Regions from separate parts of the Mesorhizobium sp. C264A genome, predicted to be linked through region 1. Evidence: predicted binding sites of a transcription regulator. Region 1 holds the regulator's gene; each other region holds the start of a gene.
What was found. The regulator LexA, encoded in region 1, represses DNA repair genes until DNA is damaged. The targets are predictions, from matches to a motif close to TGTTCNNNNTGTGTTCNG.
Positions count from the first base shown of each region.

Region 2: a site for LexA is predicted at 2,075-2,092, ahead of parE (DNA topoisomerase IV subunit B). Genes of this name have one in related genera too.
Region 3: a site for LexA is predicted at 1,573-1,590, ahead of NKL04_RS25800 (ImuA family protein). Genes of this name have one in related genera too.
Region 4: a site for LexA is predicted at 2,904-2,921, ahead of dinB (DNA polymerase IV). Genes of this name have one in related genera too.

Region 1 is NZ_JAMYVY010000001.1:1,815,765-1,821,309, reverse strand. Features, by position in the region: gene arr (NAD(+)--rifampin ADP-ribosyltransferase) at 449-865, shown strand; gene NKL04_RS08920 (ComEC/Rec2 family competence protein) at 978-3,434, shown strand; gene lexA (transcriptional repressor LexA) at 3,428-4,210, opposite strand; gene NKL04_RS08910 (GntR family transcriptional regulator) at 4,416-5,180, opposite strand; gene kynU (kynureninase) at 5,348-5,545, shown strand, end outside.
Region 2 is NZ_JAMYVY010000001.1:1,317,577-1,323,121, forward strand. Features, by position in the region: gene parE (DNA topoisomerase IV subunit B) at 1-2,004, opposite strand, end outside; gene cpaB (Flp pilus assembly protein CpaB) at 2,262-3,167, shown strand; gene NKL04_RS06400 (type II and III secretion system protein family protein) at 3,288-4,646, shown strand; gene NKL04_RS06405 (hypothetical protein) at 4,651-4,917, shown strand; gene NKL04_RS06410 (CpaE/TadZ family protein) at 4,963-5,545, shown strand, end outside.
Region 3 is NZ_JAMYVY010000002.1:1,389,403-1,394,947, reverse strand. Features, by position in the region: gene NKL04_RS25815 (HpcH/HpaI aldolase/citrate lyase family protein) at 1-489, shown strand, start outside; gene NKL04_RS25810 (DUF1737 domain-containing protein) at 529-735, shown strand; gene NKL04_RS25805 (metallopeptidase family protein) at 1,012-1,434, opposite strand; gene NKL04_RS25800 (ImuA family protein) at 1,613-2,650, shown strand; gene NKL04_RS25795 (DUF6504 family protein) at 2,592-4,070, shown strand; gene NKL04_RS25790 (error-prone DNA polymerase) at 4,067-5,545, shown strand, end outside.
Region 4 is NZ_JAMYVY010000001.1:2,867,643-2,873,187, reverse strand. Features, by position in the region: gene NKL04_RS14165 (SDR family oxidoreductase) at 1-496, opposite strand, end outside; gene NKL04_RS14160 (LysR family transcriptional regulator) at 608-1,573, shown strand; gene dinB (DNA polymerase IV) at 1,601-2,842, opposite strand; gene NKL04_RS14150 (hypothetical protein) at 3,078-3,314, shown strand; gene NKL04_RS14145 (heme-copper oxidase family protein) at 3,465-3,872, shown strand; gene NKL04_RS14140 (hypothetical protein) at 4,135-4,356, shown strand; gene NKL04_RS14135 (hypothetical protein) at 4,377-4,607, opposite strand; gene NKL04_RS14125 (hypothetical protein) at 4,748-5,074, opposite strand; gene NKL04_RS14120 (hypothetical protein) at 5,236-5,538, shown strand.

The DNA.
Region 1 (5,545 bases):
CCTTGGAAAGCGGGGCGTGATCGCGCGGGCTTTCGCGCTTTGCGCGTTCATGTAGCATAGGAGGTCTGGGGCGCAAGGGGCAGACCCGATGGCTGGATGAGGCCGGGGCACGTCGCCAATTATCGGTTGCGTCAACGGGCGCCGGAGCCTTGTAGCACAAAATCTGTTCGCACCTCCGCGCAACCTCATTTGGCAGCAGCGTCAATGTCTGGGTTTCATTCGGCTGCAGCGTCCGTCACAGTGCCTGGAACATCGCTGCGACGGTGGTAGCCTCCTCTGACGAGCGGACATTTCTTCACGGAGGCGGCACTGCCCGACTACAACGCCGCCGTGACAGCGTTGGCTTGGTCACGCATATTGACCTTTCTGCAATCATTATCGTGAACACCGCAACTGTGTGCAGTCCGGTCTCGCCACTAAGGAAGCATGATTGAAAGAAGGACTACCGATGACCAGAAACGCTGACCATACGGAGGGTGATCCGTTCTACCATGGCACCCGGGCGGATTTGAAACCCGGGGATCTGCTGAGCGTCGGCCACCCTTCCAATTTCAGAGGTAAACCACTGTCATGGATCTATTTCACCCAGACACTGGAAGCCGCCATCTGGGGAGCAGAGCTTGCAACGGGTGACGGTCGTCGAAGGATTTACATCGTAAAGCCGACGGGGTTTTTCATGGATGACCCTAACCTGACCGATAAAAAATTTCCCGGCAATCCGACGAAATCCTACCGCTCCCGTGATCCGTTACTCATCCTGGGGGAGCTCGCTGAATGGCAGGGTCATACACCCGAACAATTGAAGGCAATGCACGATGGGCTTGCTCGCCTGAGGGCGGAGGGCCGGGATATGATTGAGGATTGAGCGTCCTTGGCGAGTGATGGTCAATTCCGGCGCGGTGGACGCGACCGCACGGACTTTCGCGCTTTGCGCGTTCATGTAGCATAGGAGGTCTGGGGCGCAAGGGGCAGACCCGATGGCTGGACGTGGCCGGGGCACGAAGGAAGGCGAAGGCGCCGAGGCAAGCGTCAGCGAACGCTCGCTGTTTGCCGATAGTCCCTATGCCGAGCCGCTGCCCCTCGCGCTGCCGGAGCCGCATCCCGGCGTCGCGCCTGCGCTGCCCGGTCACGCCTTGCCGGCGCAAGCCACAGCGCCCGGATCTATCGCCCGTCTGCGCAGACGGCTTCGCCGTCCGTCATGGCCCGCGCTCCGCCGCAGCCTTGCCGTGGCCGCCAACACGGAGCTCGACCGGGGCGTCGCCTTCCTGCTGGTGCCGGTTTTCCTGGCGGCCGGCGTCATCATTTATTTCTCGCTGGCCGGCGAGCCCGGCTTTGCGCAGCCAATCGCCATTGTGGTGCTGGCGACATGTTGCGCTGTCGCCACGCGACCTCGGCCGAGGACGCATCTGTTCTGCATGGCCGCGATGCTGTGCGCGCTCGGCGTCGTCGCCGCCAAGGTCGAGACCTGGCGCGCCGGAACGCAGATGCTCGGCTCCGAGATCCAGACACGGCTGACCGGCCGCGTCGTCAGTCTCGAACAGATGGAGAGCGGGCGCATCAGGCTGACGCTCGACGTGGTTTCGACCGCTTACCCCAAGCTGCGCTACGCCCCGGAGCGGGTCAGGCTCTCGGCGCGGACCGTTCCCGCCGATATGACCGCCGGCTCCCTGATCACCGGCTATGCCAGGCTGTTGCCGCCGACCGGTCCGGTGCGGCCGGAGAGCTACGATTTCTCCTTCGACAGCTATTTCACCGGCATCGGCGGCAGCGGCTTCTTTCTCGGCAATCCGAAAACCATTGCTACGCAGGGACCGCCGCCGCTGACCGCACGGCTCTCCTCGGCAATCGAGAACGCGCGCGAAAACATTGCCGACCATATCAGGGGCAAGATCGGCGGCGCCGAAGGCGAGATTGCCGCGGCGTTGATTGTCGGCGTGCGCGCCGGCATCCCGGACGAGGTCAACGAAGCGATGCGGCGCACCGGCATCTACCACATCATCTCCATCTCCGGCCTGCACATGGCGCTGGTTGCCGGCACCATCATGGCGTTGCTGCGTGGCGCCTTTGCGCTGTTTCCCGATTTCTCTTCGCGCCGCCCAGTCAAGAAATATGCAGCAGTGGCAGCACTCGTCTCCATCGCCGCCTATCTCGTTATTTCAGGCGTCGTGGTTGCCGCCGAGCGCAGCTTCATCATGCTGGCGGTCATGCTTGTCGCCGTGCTGTTTGATCGCGCCGCACTCACCATGCGCAATCTGGCGATCTCCGCCATCGCCGTCATCCTGGTGTCGCCGCACGAGGTGGTCGGTCCCAGCTTCCAGATGTCGTTTGCCGCCACCGCCGCCCTTGTCGGCGCCTATGCCGGCTGGGCCGATTACCGCGCCGACAAGGTGAGAACGCCGCTGGCAAAGCGCTCCTTCGTCGGCTTCCTGTCGCGAAAATTCGCGCTGGCCATGGGCGGCCTCGCCATGACCTCGATCATCGCCGGCAGTGCAACCTTGCTGTTCGCCATCTGGCATTTTCAGCGTGTGTCGCCGCTCAGCCTGATCGCCAATCTGGCCGTGATGCCGATTGTTTCGTTGATCGTCATGCCCTTTGCCGTGCTCAGCGCACTGGCGATGCCGTTCGGCGCCGACGGGCCGTTCCTCTATGTGATGGGCAAGGGTCTGATGGCGATGATCGCTATATCGGCCTGGATTTCCGAGCGCTCGCCGGTCGACGCCGTCGGGCTGATCTCCATCCGCTCGGTGCTGTTGGTGGCGGTCGCCCTCGTCATCGCCACCATGGCCACCACCTGGCTCAGGCTGGCGGCCGTGCCTTTCGCGCTGGCCGGCCTGTTGACGGTGCCGCAGGTGCTTACGCCCGACGTGCTCATATCCGAGGACGCACATCTGGTGGCCATGCCGATAGGTGGCGGCGAACTCGCCCTCAACCGCGAACGCTCCAACGAATTCACCACGGACAATTGGAAACGGGCGCTGCGGGCCGAAACCATTATCCCGCCCGAGATTTTCGAGGCAACAGATACGCGGTTCGATCTCGATCCGCTCGATCTGCCGCCCGGGTCGCCCTTCTATTGCATGGGCGATCTCTGTATCGCCCGACACCCTTCCGGAGCCATTGTAGCCCTTGCCAAAGACCGCAAGACGGCGCGGCCGGCCTGTGCCTTCGCTAGCCTGATCGTCATCGATGACGCCACGGCCTACAATCCGTGCCGCGACCCGCTGGTGCTGGTCGTGACGAAGAAACAGCTGGCCCGCGACGGCAGCGCCGCCGTCTTCTTCGATCCGCAATCGGCAGCTGCAGCGCCAACCATCCGCTTCGCCGTCGACAAGCCGTATCGCCCCTGGCACGAGCAGCGCCGCTTCTCCCGCGAAGCGCGCGGCCTGCCGCCTTACAACCAGCGTGAAAAGTACAAACCCAAGCCGGCTCAGTAGCGCCGGATCAATCCGACAAGCTTGCCCTGCACCTTCACCCTGTCCGGTCCAAAAATGCGGGTCTCGTAGGCCGGGTTGGCGGCTTCCAGGGCGATCGAGGCGCCCTTGCGGCGGAAGCGTTTCAGGGTCGCTTCCTCATCGTCGACCAACGCCACCACGATCTCGCCGGGGCTGGCTGTGTCGGCATTGCGGATGATGACCGTGTCGCCATCGAAAATGCCGGCCTCGATCATCGAATCGCCCTTGACCTCGAGCGCGTAGTGTTCACCGCCCATGATCATGTCAGGCGGCACCGAGATCGAATGGGTCTGATGCTGGATGGCGTCGATCGGCACACCGGCAGCAATGCGTCCCATCACCGGGATCGACACCGCCGAAACGGCGTCGTCATTGCCGGCCGACATCGAACGCGACGGCGAGCCCGGCTTGATCTGGCGGCCGATACCGCCTTGGCCCATCGCGCCTTGTCCCTGGCCGCCTTGCCCTTGGCCGGTTTGACCAAGACTGCCCTGAATGACGCTCGGCGAAAACTTCCTCGCCGCATTGAGGCCTGGTGCGATCGAGTCGGGCAGCCGCAGCACTTCCAGCGCGCGCGCCCGGTTCGGCAGCCGGCGAATGAAACCGCGCTCCTCAAGCGCCGTGATCAGGCGGTGGATGCCGGACTTGGAGGCGAGGTCAAGCGCTTCCTTCATCTCATCGAAGGACGGCGGGATTCCGCTCTCCTTCAGGCGTTCATGGATGAACATCAGAAGCTCATGTTGTTTGCGCGTCAGCATCGCGGCCCCCAGGGGTTCTGAAACCAGAATCAGAAAAAACAAACCCAGAACAAACACTATCTGTTCCAGTTGTGTTCCGCAACCTTTTAAAGTTTAATGAATGTGTTGACGTTTTGTTCAGCGTGACGTTCGGCACCGCGAGCGGCGCTCGTAGTCGTTGGCCGGCAACGGGGTGAAACGAAGACAAAGTGCCCTGCGTCGTCGGCTACGATCGCCGCTTCCTTTTCGGATGGGGCTGCGCAGCATCCGCGCCGGGTTCACTCTGGGCATAGACCTGCAGCGTGTAGCCGATGTGAGCGGTCATCAGAGTTTTCGCACGTTCGACGTCGCGATCGAGGGCCGCTTCCATCAGGGCGGTATGGTGTTCGATCGCCACGGCGTCGCGCAGGGCCGCCACGGCCTTCCGGTGGCCATCCGTGCGGCCGGCGGCGGCGCGCAGCGTCGGGGCCAGACCCAGAAAGCGGTGATGGCGATGCAATTGGTCGGAAATCGTCGCATTGAAGCGCAGCAGCCAGCTGGATGTCGCGGCACTGAGCAGCGCCGCATGGAAGGCATCGTGTTTTTCGTACCACGCGTCGACCGCATCATCCGATGGATCGTCGAGAACAGACCCGCACCGTGAGAGACGATAGTGGGCGGCAACGACCGCGTCTTCCCACTCACGGTCGCCCTCCTCGATCGATTCCACCAGCAGGGGCAGTTCGACCACCAGCCGCGCACGCGCCAAATCCTCGAGCTCCGCCCGAGAGACGGGAGCGACCGCAAACCCGCGGTTGCTGATGGCGGTCACAAGCCGTTCCGCCTCCAGCCGCGACAGCGCCTCGCGCAACGGCGTCCAGCCGATGCCGTAGGTGTTGCGCAGCGTGCTCAGCTTCAACGGCGCGGCAGGCGCCAGCCGGGTCGCAAGAATATCGCGCCTGAGCAGGCGATAGGCCGCTTCCGTCTTCGAGGTCTGCTCGTCATCCAGCATCGTGATCCATCAGATATAAACGCTCGGCGGATCATTATATATCAAAGCCTTTCAATGGGTGAATTATATATAATGTTTGACAGTTCAAGGGCGACCACTCAAGATCGCCGGCATGTTTGGGCGGCAGGCTCCGCCGCGCGCGTTTGTCCATGGAGGGGCGCCGGATCATGAGCACGACACCCGATCTCGCTACAATCCAAGCAATGGATGCCGCCGATCCGCTGCGCTCCATGCGCGAACGCTTTGTCTTGCCGCAAGGCGTGATTTATCTCGACGGCAATTCCCTGGGCGCCGCGTCAGCGGTCGTCTTCAGCGAACTGCAGCAGGCCGCCACGCAGGAATGGGCGCAGGACCTCATTCGCGCC
Region 2 (5,545 bases), 500 kb from region 1:
GCGGAAGCGGGCTTCCGGCTTGGTGCCCATCAGCGCGTCGACAGCATCCTTGGTCGCGGCCACGGCGTCGATGACATCGACCCTGAGCAGCGTGCGCTTCCTCGGGTCCATGGTGGTTTCCTTGAGCTGCGCGGCCATCATCTCGCCCAGGCCCTTGAAGCGGCCGATCTCGACCTTGGCGCGGCCGGTGAATTCGGTGCGCAACAGCTCGTCCTTGTGCGCATCGTCCCTGGCATAGGCAACCTTGCCGCCTTGCCGGATCGAATAGAGCGGCGGCACCGCCAGATAGAGATGGCCGCCATTCACCAGATTCGGCATTTCCTGGTAGAAGAAGGTGATCAGCAGCGAGGCTATGTGAGCGCCGTCGACGTCGGCGTCGGTCATGATGATCACGCGGTCGTAGCGCAAATCCTCGTCGCGGTATTTCGAGCGCGTGCCGCAGCCGAGCGCCTGAATCAGGTCCGAAATCTGCTGGTTGGCGGCTAGCTTGTCGTTGCCGGCGCTGGCGACGTTGAGGATTTTTCCGCGCAGCGGCAGCACCGCCTGGCTGGCGCGGTCGCGCGCCTGCTTGGCCGAGCCGCCGGCCGAGTCGCCTTCGACGATGAACAGTTCGGCGCCCGCGGCGGCATTCTGCGTGCAGTCGGCGAGCTTGCCGGGAAGGCGCAGCTTGCGCACCGCGCTCTTGCGCGACACTTCCTTTTCCTGGCGCCGGCGCACCCGCTCGTCGGCGCGCGCAATCACCCATTCCAGCAGCTTGGAGGCTTCCTGCGGATTGTCGGCCAGCCAGTGGTCGAAGGGATCGCGGATGGCGGTCTCGACAATGCGAATGGCTTCGATCGTTGCCAGCCTGTCCTTGGTCTGGCCGACGAATTCCGGCTCGCGAATAAACACCGACAGCATGCCTGCCGCCGAGATCATCACGTCTTCGGAGGTGACGATCGAGGCGCGCTTGTTGCCGACCAGGTCGGCATAGGCCCGAAGCCCGCGCGTCAGCACATTGCGAAAGCCGGCCTCATGCGTGCCGCCTTCGCCGGTCGGGATGGTGTTGCAGTAGGAGTTGACGAAGCCGTCACCGCCGAACCAGGTCACCGCCCATTCCAGCGAACCGTGGCCGCCCTGCTTCTCGCTCTTGCCGGCGAAGATTTCGCGGGTCACCTGGAAATCATCGCCGAGCGATGCCTTGAGATAGTCCTTCAAGCCGCCGGGGAAATGGAACTCCGCCTTGGCCGGCGTCTGGTCCTTTTCCTTGATCAGCGATGGGTCGCAGCTCCAGCGGATCTCGACGCCGCCGAACAGATAGGCTTTCGAGCGGGTCATGCGATAGAGCCGCGCCGGCTCGAAGGCGGCGCCCTTGCCGAAAATCTGCTCGTCGGGATGGAAGCGGATTTTGGTGCCGCGCCGGTTGTGCACTTCGCCGAGCTGCTCCAGCCCGCTCACCGGAACGCCGCGCGAGAACCTTTGGCGGTAAAGCTGGCGACCGCGCGCGACCTCGACTTCGAGATGGTCCGACAGCGCATTGACGACCGAGACGCCGACACCGTGCAGACCGCCGGAGGTCTCATAGACCTTGCTATCGAACTTGCCGCCCGAATGCAGCGTCGTCATGATGACTTCGAGCGCCGGTTTCTTGAATTTCGGATGCGGATCGACCGGAATGCCGCGGCCATTGTCGGTGACGGTCAGAAACCCGTCGGCCGACAGCTCGACATCGATGAAGGTGGCATGGCCGGCGACCGCCTCGTCCATCGAATTATCGATGACCTCGGCAAACAGATGGTGCATCGCCTTGTCGTCGGTGCCGCCAATATACATGCCGGGACGGCGCCGCACCGGCTCCAGCCCCTCCAGCACCTCGATGTCGGCGGCACTATAGCCCTCGCTGCCGTCCTTGGTCGCAACGGAACGTTTCGTGGCCTGCAGCAGCGGGTCGGCCGGCCGCGCCGGTGTCCGAGCCGATTGGGGCTGCTTTTCCAGATTGCCGAAAAGATCGTTGTTGTCGTCCATGCCTGCCATAGAATCCGGTGCCGCGAATCACCCGTCGATACTGCCACGCTTTTCGGCGCCAAGCGACGGAAGTTCCTGTTACGTTCGGGGATTAAACCCTTCTTATCCTAAAACCTTTCGATAACCAAGCCGGCGGAAATAGGTCCAGCGAGAGCGGCCGCGATTCCTGAATCTTTAACAAAGCGGCCTAGCGTCGCCTCAACAAAACAAAAGACCACGAATGTCAGGGGTTGGTTGTGAGGGGCAAGGCCATAACGATGATTGGCATCGCTGCCGTCTTCGGCGCGATTTCAATCTTTGCCGCGGATTTCTGGGTGAAAAGCCAGGCCAAGGCCGATGCCGAAGAGAAAACGGCGTCGATCCCGGCGCCCGCCGTCCCCAAGGTCGTCTTCAAGACCATAGTGGTGGCCAACGCGCCGCTGCGTTACGGCATGGAGCTTGACCGGGCGCAGCTCAGCGAAATCCCATGGTCCGAGGATTCGGTGCCGCAGGGCGCGTTCACCACAGTCAATGCATTGCTCGCCGAAGGCAGCCGCGTGGTATTGTCGCCGATCGAGGTCAACGAGCCGGTGCTGATCAGCAAATTGTCGGGGCCGAACGGCCGCGCGACGCTATCAAACATGATGACGCCCGGCATGCGGGCGGTGACAATCCGCACCGACGAGATCGCCGGTGTCGGCGGCTTCGTCATGCCGGGCGACCGGGTCGACGTGGTGCTGACACGCGATGCGGGCGAAATCCAGGAAGTGGCCAAGAACGCACAGGGCGCTGCCGGATCGACCGTTACCTCCGAGATTGTCGTCTCCGACGCCAAGGTGCTGACCGTGGGGCAGGGCGCCGACGAGCGCCAGACCGCACCGCAGATCGCCAATTCCGTCACCATCGAGGTGACGACCGAAGGCGCGCAGAAAGTGGCGCTTGCCCGCACCGTCGGCACCTTGTCGCTGTCGCTCCGCTCGGCCGCAGACGGAGGGGCCGCCAAGGACGGCGTCACCACCATCTCGTCCTTCGGCGGATCGGTCGCCTCCGGCGTCCAGGCCGCTGCCGGCGCGCTGTTCACTGCCGCGACCAAGGAGCCTGAGAAGCCGAAATTCAAGACGATCATCGTGACGCGCGGCACGCAGGTCGAAGAATACCAGGTTCCTGCGCGGGACCAGCAATAACTGCCGGTGGGGACCGGGCGAGGGACGGGACAGATGTCGGGACTTCATGCATTTCGAACTACGAAAGGGCTGCGCCCAATGCGGGCGCTTGCGGTGGGGGCTTGCCTGGCCGCGGCCGCAATGCTCGGCCTCAGTGCGCCAGCCAAGGCCGACAACGATATCGTCCATGTCTCGTCCACAACGAATGCGTCGATCAAGGTAGCCAAGGGCAAGCCGAAGACGGTCATGACCAATGCCGCCTTCTACCAGATCGTCATCGGCGATCCGGAGATCGCCAACGTCAATCCGCTGACCGACAAATCCTTCTATGTGCTGGGCAACAATCTCGGCACCACCGGCATCGCGCTGTTCGACGAGAACAAGCAGTTGGTCGGCACCGTCGACATCGAGGTGACGCTGGACACCGACCAGCTGGCCAGCACCATTCGCGCCAGCGTGCCGGACGCCAAGATCAAGGTCGGCTCGGCCAATGGCCGCGTCGTGCTGTCGGGCGAGGCCGATGACGCGGTCGCCGCCGAGAAGGCAAGCAAGATCGCCAGCCGCTTCTCCGGCAATGAAGAAGTGATCAATTCGGTCAACATCTCGTCCTCGCAGCAGGTTCAGCTCAACGTCCGCTTCGTCGAGATCAATCGCCAGGCCGGACAGGATCTCGGCGCCAAATACAGCGCCAATTTCGCTTACGGCATTGGCGGGCGCGACGTCACCCTCGATCCTGGCACGGTGCCGGGAGCCGGCAATGGCGAGATCATCGGCCGGCTGCTGTCCAACGGCCTGTCGATCGACGTCGCCATCAAGGCGCTGGAGGAACGTGGTCTCGCCAGGCGGCTGGCCGAGCCGAACCTGATCGCCCGCTCGGGCCAGACGGCAAGCTTCCTCGCCGGCGGCGAGTTCCCGATCCCGGTCTCCGAGGACAATGGCAAGATTTCCGTCAGCTACAAGAAATACGGCGTCAGCCTCGACTTCACGCCGACGGTTCTCAAGGACGGGCTGGTGAGCCTCGACATCGCGCCGGAAGTGTCCTCGATCGACGCTTCGGCCTCCTACAATATCGGCAATATCTCGGTCCCGGGCTTTATCGTGCGCCGCGCCAAAACATCCGTCGACCTGAAGAATGGCCAGAGCTTCATGATCGCCGGCCTGCTGCAGTCACAGAACGACATTACCACATCGCGTCTACCCGGCCTCGGCAAGCTGCCGGTGCTCGGCTCGCTGTTCTCCTCCAAATCCTATCAGCGGCGCGAGACCGATCTGGTGATCATCGTCACCCCCTATCTGGTCAAGCCGGTCGATCCGTCGAAGAAGCTGCTCGAGCCGACCGACGGCACGCAGCCGGCCAGCAATGTCGACTATTTCCTCAACAACACCGAGGAAGTGAAATCGTCCGAAGCCAATCGTGCAGTGGCAATGGCCAGCGGCAGTACGCCACAGCCGGCCGCGGTCACCACCGTCGGGCATTTCCTCGACCTGCCGAAGGATTGAAGCCATGCGCGTGGAATCATGCATCGCCCTGCTGATCGCCGGCCTCGCCGGCGGCTGCACCAGCGACGACTATGTCCGCTCCGAGGGACCGACGATTGCCGCCGGCAACGCACAGGCCGCCAATACGGCCATGCAGATGGTCGATCCCTGGAAATACGGCGTCCAGAACACCAGGCTGCTGGTGCCGGCGCAGCGCAGTGAGGCGGCAGTCAACGCCGCCGACCAGGCTGCTGCTGCCAAGGCCGTGCAACCGACAGCGACAACCGATTGATTTGCCCCGGTGATTTGACCGGGAATGACCTGACAGGCTGACAAAATGGCAAGCGGCATCAAGACCAAGAAGATCCTGCTGGTGTCCAGCGACCGGACCTTTGCGCAGGATACGCGCACCGCGTTCGCGGCCTCGGAGGTGATCCAGCTTTCGACCGTCGAGAAGAACATTACCGAACTGCGCGGCGAGGTCCAGGAAGCCGATTTCGGCGCGCTCATCGTCGACATGGATGCGGCAAAGCTGGAAGAGATCGAGTCGCTGCAGCGCATCATGCGCCGGCTTGAAGGCCGCGTTCCGGTGGTCGTCGTCACCCAGGAATTCAACGCAGCCGCAGTGCGTATCCTGGTGCAGCTCCAGGTCGCCGATTTCCTGGTCAAGCCGATCACCACCGCCGATCTGGTGCGGTCGGTCGTGCGCGCGCTGCAAGGGCCGGGGCGCGAGGAAAACACCGAGTCGCAGATCTATACCTTCATGCCGGCCGCCGGCGGCGTCGGCACCACGACGCTGGCGCTGCAGACCGCCTTCCAGCTGCATCATTCGGTGACGCGCGGCGCGTCGACCTGCGTGGTCGACCTCAATTTCCAGCAAGGCGCCTGCGCCGAATATCTCGACCTCGAGCCGCGCTTCG
Region 3 (5,545 bases), on a different contig from region 1:
AAGGCCATGCTCAATATCGGCGCCATTGCCGAACTCGGCCGCGATCGCGCTTCGCGGCTAAATTGTTTCGTTGCCGGAACGAACGATCTGGTCAAGGAAACCGGCATTCTGGCGACGCCTGATCGGCGCTACCTCGTGCCTTGGCTGATGCAGATGGTGCTGGCGGCGCGGGCCGGCGGCATCGACATACTCGACGGCGTCTCCAACGATTTTCGCGACCTCGACGCGTTTGCGCGCGAATGCACGGAAGCCGCCGCCATGGGGTTCGACGGCAAGACGCTGATCCACCCCGCCCAGATCGAAACCGCCAACCGCGCCTTTGCGCCCGCGCCCGAAGCCTTGGCCGAGGCGCACGCGGTGAAAGAGGCTTTCGCCTTGCCCGAAAATGCCGGCAAGGGCGTGATTGCGCTGGATGGCAGGATGGTCGAACGGCTGCACCTGGTGCAAGCCGAAAAACTGCTGGCGAAGGCCGCCGCCATCGGCGCATGATCCGCCCCGAAAAGACGAACTCACGACAGGATCTGACCCATGAGACTTTACCGCTTTCTGTCCGCCCCCGACGATTCAACCTTCTGCCACAAGGTCACCGCGGCGCTGAACAAGGGCTGGCACCTGTACGGCTCACCGACCTACGCCTATGACAAGAAGACCAAATCGATGCGCTGCGGCCAGGCGGTGGTGAAGGATATCGACGGCCAGGAATACGGGCCGGATACGAAGCTGAGTGATTGGTAGGGAAGGCGTCAACCTCCGCGTCTTCGTCATCCTAGGGCGAAGCAAGGAGCGAAGCGACGCGACGCAGACCCTAGGATCCATGCCGTGCCGTTTGCCCTAGAGTGCAGCGGATCAGAATGACGCTTGTGCCGGCGCTCGTTACTGCGGATCTGTGCTGTTCGCAGAACCGCTTGCTTTCCTGCACCGCGGCACCTGCACCGCCGTCACGGCATGGATCCCAGGGTCTTCGCGACGGAGCTTCGCTCCTGCTTCGCCCTGGGATGACAAAGGTGGGGGCTATTCCGCCGCCTCTTCGATTTTCTCCATATCATCATCCGACAGGCCGAAATGGTGGCCGATCTCGTGGATCAGCACGTGGGTGACGATGTCGCCCAGCGTCTCTTCGTTCTCGGCCCAGTAGTCGAGGATGGCGCGGCGGTAGAGGGTGATGCGGTTCGGGCCTTCGCCGGTCTGCGGGTTCCAGCGCTCGGCGATGCCGCGGCCCTCGAACAGGCCGAGCAGGTCGAACGGCGTCTCCAGCGACAGATCGTCCATGATCTCGTCGGTCGGGAATTCGGCGATCATGATGACGATCTCGCCGGTCAGCTTGCGGAAATCGTCGGGCAGATGCGCGTACGCCTCCAGCGCCAGAAACTCCATCTCCTCGATCGAGGGCGAGAGTTCGTCATGCCAGGTGCGGGTCTTGTAGATGCGGGCCATGCTTTGTCCTTTGATCCCGGCATATAGGCTTTCCCTCCGGACTCGGCAATGAAGCGGTAATTCCATGACGTCAATGGCTATAGAGGAATAAATTCCTTCTGACTCCGCTTGACTCTTTCGGCACCCTCTGGAATCTATAGGAACATAACAGGAACAATTATGAGAGAAATTGACCGTCATGGCGACATCAGCCGTGGCGCGGGAGACTGTTTTTGCCCTGCGCCGCCAGATCGCGAAGATCGAGGGAACGCTGCCCGAGCGCCTGGCCGTGCCGGCCGGCGAGCGACCTCGTGCGTGCCCTGACAGCGCTATCGGCGGTGCGCCCGAACCTAATGCCGATGTCACCATCATCCGCCGCGGGCTTGCCGTGGCTTCGCCGGATGCTTTCCTGGCCACCGGCGTCGAGCGCCTCGATGCGGCGCTGAGCGGCGGCCTGCCGAAAGCCGCCTTGAGCGAAATCCATGGCCTTGAGACCCGCAATGCCGGGGCCGTCGCCGGCTTTGTGCTGTCGCTTGTCAGCCTGATCCTCAAGGGCCAGCCCTTGCCAGTGCTGTGGATCGGCACGTCGGAGATTTTTCGCGAGGCCGGCTTTCCCTATGCCAGGGGATTGCAGGGCATGTTCGGTATCGCACCGGAGCAGTTGCTGTTTTCCGAGGCGCCGAAACTCACCGATGCGCTGTGGGTAGCCGAGGAGGCCGCCAAGATGACGGCGCTCGCCGCAATCATCCTCGAAATCCGTGGCAGCCCGCAGCGGCTCGACCTCACCGCGACGCGCCGGCTGCACGCGCGCGCCCAAAACGCCCGCCGGCCGGTATTCCTGCTGCGCCAGGCCGGCGAAACCGAGCCGACCGCCGCCCCGGTGCGCCTCATCGTGTCGGCTGCACCAGCGACATCGCGCCGGACGATCGCCGGGCCGCTTGCCGGCTCGATCGGCCACCCTGCCTTCACCGTCAGCATCGGCAAGAGCCGCACCGCTCTGCCTGGACAATTCACACTGGAGTGGAACCCCGATGAACACGCATTCGAAGAAAGAAAGCCCCGCGAAAAACGGCCAGAGAATTCTGTCGCTGTGGTTCCCGCATCTGGCGGCCGAACGGATCCTGCGCCAGCGCCTGGGACGGTCGTGGCGTTCCCGGCCTTCGGATCATTTCCCGCTCGTGATCAGCCATCGCGACCGCAACGCCCAGCGCATATCGGCCCTCGACGAGCGGGCTGAGGCGCTGCATCTGAAGCCTGGCATGGGCATTGCCGACGCCCGTGCCATGCATCCCTCGATCGACATTGTCGAGGCCGATCCGGAGGCCGACCGCCGGCTGCTCGAAGGCCTCGCCGACTGGTGCGACCGCTATACGCCGCTGGTGGCGCTTGACGGCGTCGACGGGCTTTATCTCGACGTCACCGGCTGTACCCACCTGTTCGGCGGCGAGCGCGCCATGCTGGACGACATCCTTGCGCGGTTTTTCCAGCAGGGTTTCGATGTCCGCGCCGGGTTGGCCGCGACGCCGGGTGCAGCCTGGGCGGCAGCGCGCTTTTGCGGCGACCGCATCGTTGTCTCCGGCGAGGAAGAAGCGCTGCTCGCCCCCTTGCCGCTGGCCGCACTGCGCATCGAGGCCGATATCCGCGCCAGCCTGGAAAGCGTCGGTCTGCGCACCGCCGGCGCGGTCATGGCAGCGCCGCGCGCGCCGCTCGCCCGCCGTTTCGGCGCGACCTTGCTGTTGCGTCTTGACCAGGCGCTCGGCCGCCTCGACGAGGCGGTATCGCCGCGCCTGCCGGTGGCGCCCCTTTCAGTCGAACGCCACCTGGCCGAGCCGGTCGTGCTGACCGCCGAGATCGAACGGCTGGTGCTCTTGCTGGCGGTGACGCTGAAGGCCGATCTCGAACGCCGCGGCGAAGGCGCAAGGATGCTGGCGCTGCTGTTGTTTCGCGTCGACGGCGCCGTCAGCCGCATCGCTGTCGGCACCTCGCGTCCGCTGCGCGAACCGAAGCTGATCCAGCGCCTGTTCCATGAGCGGCTGGCCGCGCTCGAACAGGACATCGATGCCGGCTACGGCTTCGACCTGGTTCGGCTTTCGGTGCTGGCGGCCGCCGACTTCGACATGCAGCAAGCCGATTTGACCGGCGAGGCCGAGGATGACGGCGCCGACATGGCACTCTTTGCCGACCGCATCCGCGCCAGGCTCGGCGACAGTGCGGTGCTGAAGCCGGTCGCCCTCGAGAGCCATCTGCCGGAGCGCGCCGTCGCCACCATCTCGTTCTCGGAAGCGCCACAACGCAAAACACCGCCCATGAAGCCCGGCTCGAAAGACGCGCCGCGCGCAACCATCTTCCCGCCGGAACGGCCGATCCGGCTGTTCCGTTCGCCCGAGCCGATCGAGGTGCCGGCCACCGAAATGCCTGAGGGCCCGCCGATGAATTTCCGCTGGCGCCGCGCCCTCTACCGGGTTGCGCGCGCCGAGGGGCCGGAACGCATCGCGCCGGAATGGTGGCGTGAAACGTCAAGCGATCCGCTCACATCGACGCGTGACTATTTCCGGATCGAGGATGCCGACGGCCGTCGCTACTGGCTCTACCGGCAAGGCCTCTATGGCAACCCGCAGGTGCCGCCGCGCTGGTTCATGCATGGGGTCTTCGCATGAATGCGCTGACCGTCATCCCCTATGCCGAATTCGGCATCCAGTCGAACTTCTCCTTCCTGCGCGGCGCCTCCAAGCCGGAGGAGCTGGTGGTGGCGGCCAAATTCCTCGGCTTTTCCTCGATCGGACTGGCCGACCGCAACACGGTGGCCGGCGTCGTGCGCGCCTGGCAGCAGGCCAAGGTCGAGAAGCTCGCCTATCACCCCGGCTGCCGCCTGGTGTTCGGCGACGGCACGCCAGACATTCTCGCCTATCCGCAGAACCGCAAGGGCTGGGGCCATCTCTGCCGCATGCTGACGCAAGCCAATCTGCGCGATGAAAACGAGAAGGGCGCGACCCTTCTCCAGCGCAGCGACCTGCTCGAATGGGGCGACCTGCTGTCGCTGGCGGTGCTGCCGGATCTCTCGGCGAATGCCGACGATCCCCTGGCATTGGTCCGTCAACTGAAAGACCGCTTCGGTGCTAATTTGCGGCTAGGCATGGCGCCGGATTATCGCGGCAATGACCGTTTCCGCATTGAGCAGGCGGCGGGGATCGCGGACGTCACCGGCGTGCCGCTGATGGCAACCAACGACGTGCTTTATCACAGCGCCGAGCGCCGCTCGCTGCAAGATGTGCTCACCGCCATCCGCCTCAATTTGCCGGTCGCCGAGGTCGGGCTGGAGCTGACGGCCAACGCCGAGCGCCATCTGAAGCCGCCGCTGGAAATGGCCCGTCTCTTCCGCCGCCATCCGCAGGCGCTGGCCGAGACGCTGCGCTTTGCCGGCGAACTGACCTTCTCGCTCAGCGACCTCCAGTACAATTATCCCGACGAGCCGACGCAATCAGGGCTTGGGCCGCAGGCCGAGCTAGAGCGTCTGGCCAGGGAGGGGGCCGCCACGCGCTATCCGGCGGGCGTCCCCGCTTCCGTCTTGCAGCGCATCAGTGAGGAGCTCGCTCTGATCGAGCGTCTGAATTATGCGCGCTATTTCCTGACCGTTTACGACATCGTCCAGTTCGCCCGCAATGAGGGCATTCTGTGCCAGGGCAGAGGCTCGGCCGCCAACTCGATCGTCTGCTACTGCATCGGCATCACCGAGGTCGGCCCCGAGCGCATCGACACGTTGTTCGAGCGCTTCATTTCCGAGGAGCGCAACGAGCCGCCCGACATCGACGTCGATTTCGAGCATGAGCGGCGTGAGGAGGTGATCCAGTACATCTACTCCAAATACAGCGCCAAGCGCACCGCGCTGGCTGCCGCCGTCATCAGCTATCGCGGCCGCTCGGCGCTGCGCGAGGTGGCCAAGGCCATGGGCCTGTCGGACGATGTCCGCATTGCGCTCTCCAGTTCAATCTGGGGCTGGTCGACCTCGGAGCTCGGCGAGAAGGAGGCGCATGCCGGCGGCCTCGACCGCAACGAGACCTCGACCCGTCACGTGATCGCCCACGCCAACGAGATCATGGGCTTTCCCCGGCATCTGTCGCAGCATGTCGGCGGC
Region 4 (5,545 bases), 1.1 Mb from region 1:
GATAGGCGAGGACGCCCTGATGCATGATCGCCGGCGCGCTCCAGGGCGCCGCGATATTGCTCATGGCCAGCGTCGGCTTGAGGACGATGGATGGCGGGCCGAACGTCTTGATGTAGTCGATGAGTTCGGCCTTGGCGTCCATCACCGTGCCGGAATGGCCCGACACATGGCCGCTGGTGTTGAACACCAGAAGCTTGACGCCGCCTTGCTGCGCCGCATCCGCAATGTTGCGGCCGTAGCGCAGAATCTCTTCAGGGCTTGCATCGACGGGCAGGGTCAGCGCCACCGCATCGACGCCGAGGCAGGCGAGGGCCAGTCGGCCGGGGTCGGCGAGATCACCGCGCACGATGTTGACCCCATCGCCGAACGGATCGGGCGAGCCCTTGCGTAACAGGACACGCACCGTGGCGCCGGCGGCGCGGCAAGCGCTGACAATGGCCGACCCTTGGGCGCCGGAGGCGCCGGTGACCAGAACCGAATTGGGAAAGTTTGGCATGGATTTGCTCCTCTCTGAATGAGTGCCGACGAAACCGGCACCACCGTCTTCGCGTCGAAGAAGGCATTCGCAACTTTACTCTGCTGAATCCAGTGATATGATTTCAGGAATATGCTGAACAAAATTGACCTGGCGCGCGCCGATCTCAATTTGCTGGTCTTGTTCCAGGCCATCATGGAGGAGCGGCATGTCGGTCGCTCGGCGGAGCGGCTAAACCTGTCGGCCTCGGCGGTCAGCCATGGCCTTGGCCGGCTGCGCAAGCTGCTTGGCGATCCGTTGTTCCTGAAGACGCCGCGCGGCGTCGTGCCCACCGACCGGGCAACGGAGCTTGCCGAACCGGTGGCCGAGATCCTGGCGCGGGTGCGCCGGGTGATCGCCAGCGCCGAGCCGTTCGATCCGGCCCGCTCGACGCGCCGCTTCACCATCGGTGCGCCGGATGCGGTGTCGTCCGTGCTCCTGCCGCCGCTGCTCGACCAGATCCGCTTTTTGGCCCCCGGCATCGACATCGGCATCCGGCAACTGCTGCCGCGCCAAGGTGAACCGTCGCCCACTACTGCCTGGAGCGACTGTGTCGCCGAACTCGAAGCGCGCGCCATGGATGTCGCGGTGATTCCGTTCGACGGCCTGCCGGCACGCTTCACCGTCGACAAGCTCTATGAGGAGGATTTCGTCGTCGCCATGCGCGCCGGCCACCGCTTCGCCGGCGATCCGTGCCTCGACGCCTATTGCAGCGTGCAGCATATGGTCGTCTCGAACAATGGCGATCCGAACGGGTTTGTCGACAGGGTGCTGGCTGAACGCGGCCTGTCGCGTCGCGTCGCGCTGACTGTCCCCAACTTTATGTTCGGACTGGCCGTGCTTGCTCAGACTGATCTGATATCGGCCTATCCGCGCCGGTTCCTCGCCATGTATGGCGGCCGTTTCGGTGTCGTCGGCGTTGATGCGCCCATCCGGCTCGGCCACTTCAACATCAACAGCATCGTGCCGAAGGTTGCGCTGATGGATGCGGGCTTGGCCTGGCTGGTCGGCCTGCTCAGGCAGACCGGAAATGCAGCACTATCTTCGGGTGCGGCGTAAGCATTGGCCTGGCCGTCGCGGCGGTGCTCAAAGCTCCTTTTCCGCCAGTTCGCGGAAGGCATCGGGAACCGAGCGCCGGGCTTCCAGCGCCACGGCGCCATAGCCGACAGCCTCTCTGCCAAAGCGCTGGCGGATCTTGTCGATGGCGCGGTCGGCGCCAAAGCGCGCCAGGCCTTGCCTGCTGCCGGGCCGCTGCTTTTCATCGGCAAGCCCGAGCGGCAGCTCCAGCTGCAGCTCGGCACTTTCTTCCAGCTGCGACACCGAGATCGCCAGCAGCGAGATGGTCTTCTCCCGAGGGTTGGCGGCCAGCACGCCGCGCACCAGCTCCCCGGCGATTTCGGCCAGCATCGCGGTTGCCGAAATCGGCTGCTCGAGCGTCAGCGAGCGTGTGACAGCGTGCAGATCGGCGAAACGCACGCGCACCGTCACCGTGCGCCCGGGCCGTGATTTCGCCCTGAGCCGGCTGGCGACCCGGTCTGCCAGATGCAGCAGGACGGGTCCGAAGATACGCGCCTCGGCCGGCCGTCTGCCAAGCGCCGACTGCGCGCCGGCGGAATGCGACCGCCTGTGGGTTTCGAGCTTTCGCGGGTCGCGGTTCCATGCCAGCGACGACAGCTTTTCGCCGGCGGCGGGCCCGAGCAATCTTCGCAGCGCCCCACCATGCGTCTTTGCCAACTGGCCGATGGTCTCGATGCCGATCTCGGCCAGCCGCGCTCTGGTCGCCGGGCCGACGCCCCACATCAGCCCGACCGGCAGATCATGCAGGAAGGCAAGTTCGGTGTCCGGATCGACCACCACCAGCCCGTCGGGCTTGGCCACCTGCGAGGCGATCTTGGCCAGATGCTTGGTGCGCGCCACGCCGATCGAGATCGGCAGGCCGAGCTCTGCCCGGACGCGCCGACGCACCGTGGCGGCGATCTCGGCCGGCGGCCCGAACAGATGCGTGCAGCCGACGACATCGGCAAAGGCTTCATCGATGGAAATCCGCTCGACCAGCGGCGTGAAATCGTCGAGCACCTTGATGGCGGCGTCGCCCAGCCGCTGATAGTCGGCGAAATGGCCGCCGACGAAGATCAGTCCGGGGCAAAGCTCGCGCGCGCGTCGTCCGGGCATGCCGCCGCGCACGCCGAAAACCCTGGCTTCGTAGGAGGCGGCAAGCACGACGCCGCCGCCGACGGCGATCGGCTTGCCCCTGAGCGCCGGGTCGAGCAACTGCTCGACCGAGGCGTAGAAGGCGTCGAGATCCGCATGCAGGATGGTGGGCTCCATCCCGACCGTTCCCTTTGCGGCGTTGCAGCATTAGCCGCGTCTGTTGTGATAGGCGTTTATGCCGAACAAATAGAGAACAAACAGGGCCTATTGTCAAGCGAAGCGGTTGCCGCCGGCCGGTCCGTTCCAAGGTCGGGCTGTCGAGTGCTCCGCCTGGGCATCGGTACCTGCGGAACATTGTCTCTAGCCTCAGCGTTCATATCCGCGACGGGACGCTGTTTTTGTGGAGGCCGGTATGGGCCAGTTCGAGATGATCGACCTCGTCAGCGTCGTTGACGCCTGCACGAGCGATCGCGTTGCCGGGCACTGCGTGTCAATGGCCAGGGCGGTAGAGGAGTTGCGAGTGCTGACCGGTGATTTCGTATCGCCGGACGAGACGGTGGCCAACGCGCTGTCGGCAGTGGCGCTGGGGCGCGGCTGCGCGGTGGTGTTCGACGAGCGAGCGGGCGCCGACATCTTGCTGACGCCGTAGCGCGGCGGCGCCGGGTTGTGGCAGCCAGAAAAGTCGAACAGCGTGCAAAAAGCTGTGCAGGCATGGCCCCATAACCGGGGCGTGGAAAAGTTCTGCGCGTGGGTGTATTCTCCAGGTCGCGGTCGCAGACCGCATAGGGGGAGAAATGACATGCCGAGGGTTTCAGAACTCTTTTTCAAAACTGCCATCTTGTTCCTGATGTTGGGGATTGCGGCCGGCCTGCAGATGGCGATCTCGGGTGACCACGCCGCTTTTCCGGCGCACGCGCATATCAATCTGCTCGGTTGGGTGACGAGCGCCATCTTCGGCGGCTACTACGCGCTCAATCCGCAAAAGGCGGCGCGTCGCATCGCCATGATCCACTACGGGCTCTACACACTCGGCCTGGTGATCATGCTGCCGGCGCTGTATGTGATGCTGCAGGGAAACCCGGCGCTTGAACCGATCGTCGCCGGCGGCTCGCTCATCGTCGCCGCTGCCGTTCTGGTTTTTGCTTTCGTGGTGTTTTCGCCCGAAACGGCGCGCTCGGTGTCCGGCGTGGTGCCGGCTTCTCGCTGACTGTTCGCGCAGCGATCAAGTCCGACCCGCGTTCGCGACCCGCGACACGGGTTGGCCAGCCCGATGGACAGCCGCTGGTTTGCGGTGTCTACCGCCGCGTGGGCGCTTAACATACCCGAGTCCCACCACGTATTATTTCGTGACTATTTGGCGCCGGAACCTTCCCAGATATCGCGCGTTGCGGCGACTGTATTCGCGCTGCCTTATATATAGGCAGACTTGAGTACGTCCACAGCATGGGTTGGGGGAGGAGCAGGCCACCATGTCGAAAAGAGAAATCGGAACGTCGGCCTCACTGGGCCGACGCATCGCCGATCTGAAAGCCAGGATGCGAGACGCCAGCGTTACTGAACACGAGATGCAGACCTTCCAGAAGGTCGCAGCCATCATGGGAGGTGTCGAAGGCTCCCTACGCCTCGACGCCGACGACCTGATCGCGGCGTCCTTCGTCACCGAGGCGCTCGGCGATCCCGGGTCGAATTGAAGGTCAGAGCCCGTCGGCACTCAAGTGCCGGCGGTCGATGGCCCGGTTCGCAGCGCCGCGATGCCGGAGCGTGTCTGCACCGCCCGCGGCGGGGATTTCTTGCGCACTTTGAAGATTTCAGGCGAGCGGCCTCGACGGCGCTTGAAATATTGGGCTTCGCGTTCGTGCTTCTCGGCTGCTTCTCGGCTGTCGAAGGTGCCGAGATTGTCGCCGTCCAGCCCTTGACCACAAGGGCTAAGCCAAACCGCCAAGGCGCCTTAAACGAAGGATCCGGCCAGCCGGATCCTTCGAAATATCGCGATGCTCCGGCATCGCCTTCAGCTCATACTTGGTCCAACTGGTGACGGCGTGGACGTCCCGGGAAACCTCTCGAAAGTCCGCGGTCGCTGCCTTACACGTCGTCGAACGGGCCGCCGCGCCTCGCCAGGTCGTGACCAATGGCGGCTTCCTCGGCGTCGTCGGGCAAGGCATCGTCACTGTCTTGGTAGGGGTTGTCGTCATCCTCCTCGGGCAGTTCGCCTTCCTTCTCGACACCGGTGGTGTCCGGCAGGCTTTCCTCATCTGCTCCGTCGGGCAGGACCGTTGCGCCACGCAGCGCATCCCAATCCTGCCGACCCGGCGTCGGCGCTTCCACTTCATCATTGGCGATCCTGTCGCGGGCATCGTTTTTGCTCGGTGGCGCCTCGACCTCGTCATTGGGTTTTCTGTTTCGTTCCATGATTGCCTCCTCTGGGCGGCTTAGCGTCGAGAAGGTGGAACTCACTTCCGGCTGCCAGGTTCCAGCAACCACTCCAGCTTCAGTGGAACCAATTGCCGCCAGTCTGCTTTGCCAAGGACTAGTCTGCTTTGCCAAGGTGATGAATCCAGAGGAGCTGGACCATGAAGACTTTCCCCCTCATCCCATGCGTGCTGCTCTTGGCGCTGGTCGACCCGGCGGCCGCGCAGGACAATAGCGACCAGCACGGCCCTGCCGCGCCTTGCCAGGCGCAGCCTCAGGACGATGGTCAGAAGCCGCCGGCCGCCAATGGCGGTGGCGAATCGTCCAGCACGCTCGGTCCCTGCGGCGGCGTGCTGCAGCCGCCGCCCAGTGGTGACCAGGGTATGACGCAGCCGCCGCCGGATCAGGGCAAGACGCCGGTGATCAAGCCTGGCGAGGTGCCTGCGCAGCCGCCGAAGCAATGACCTTTGC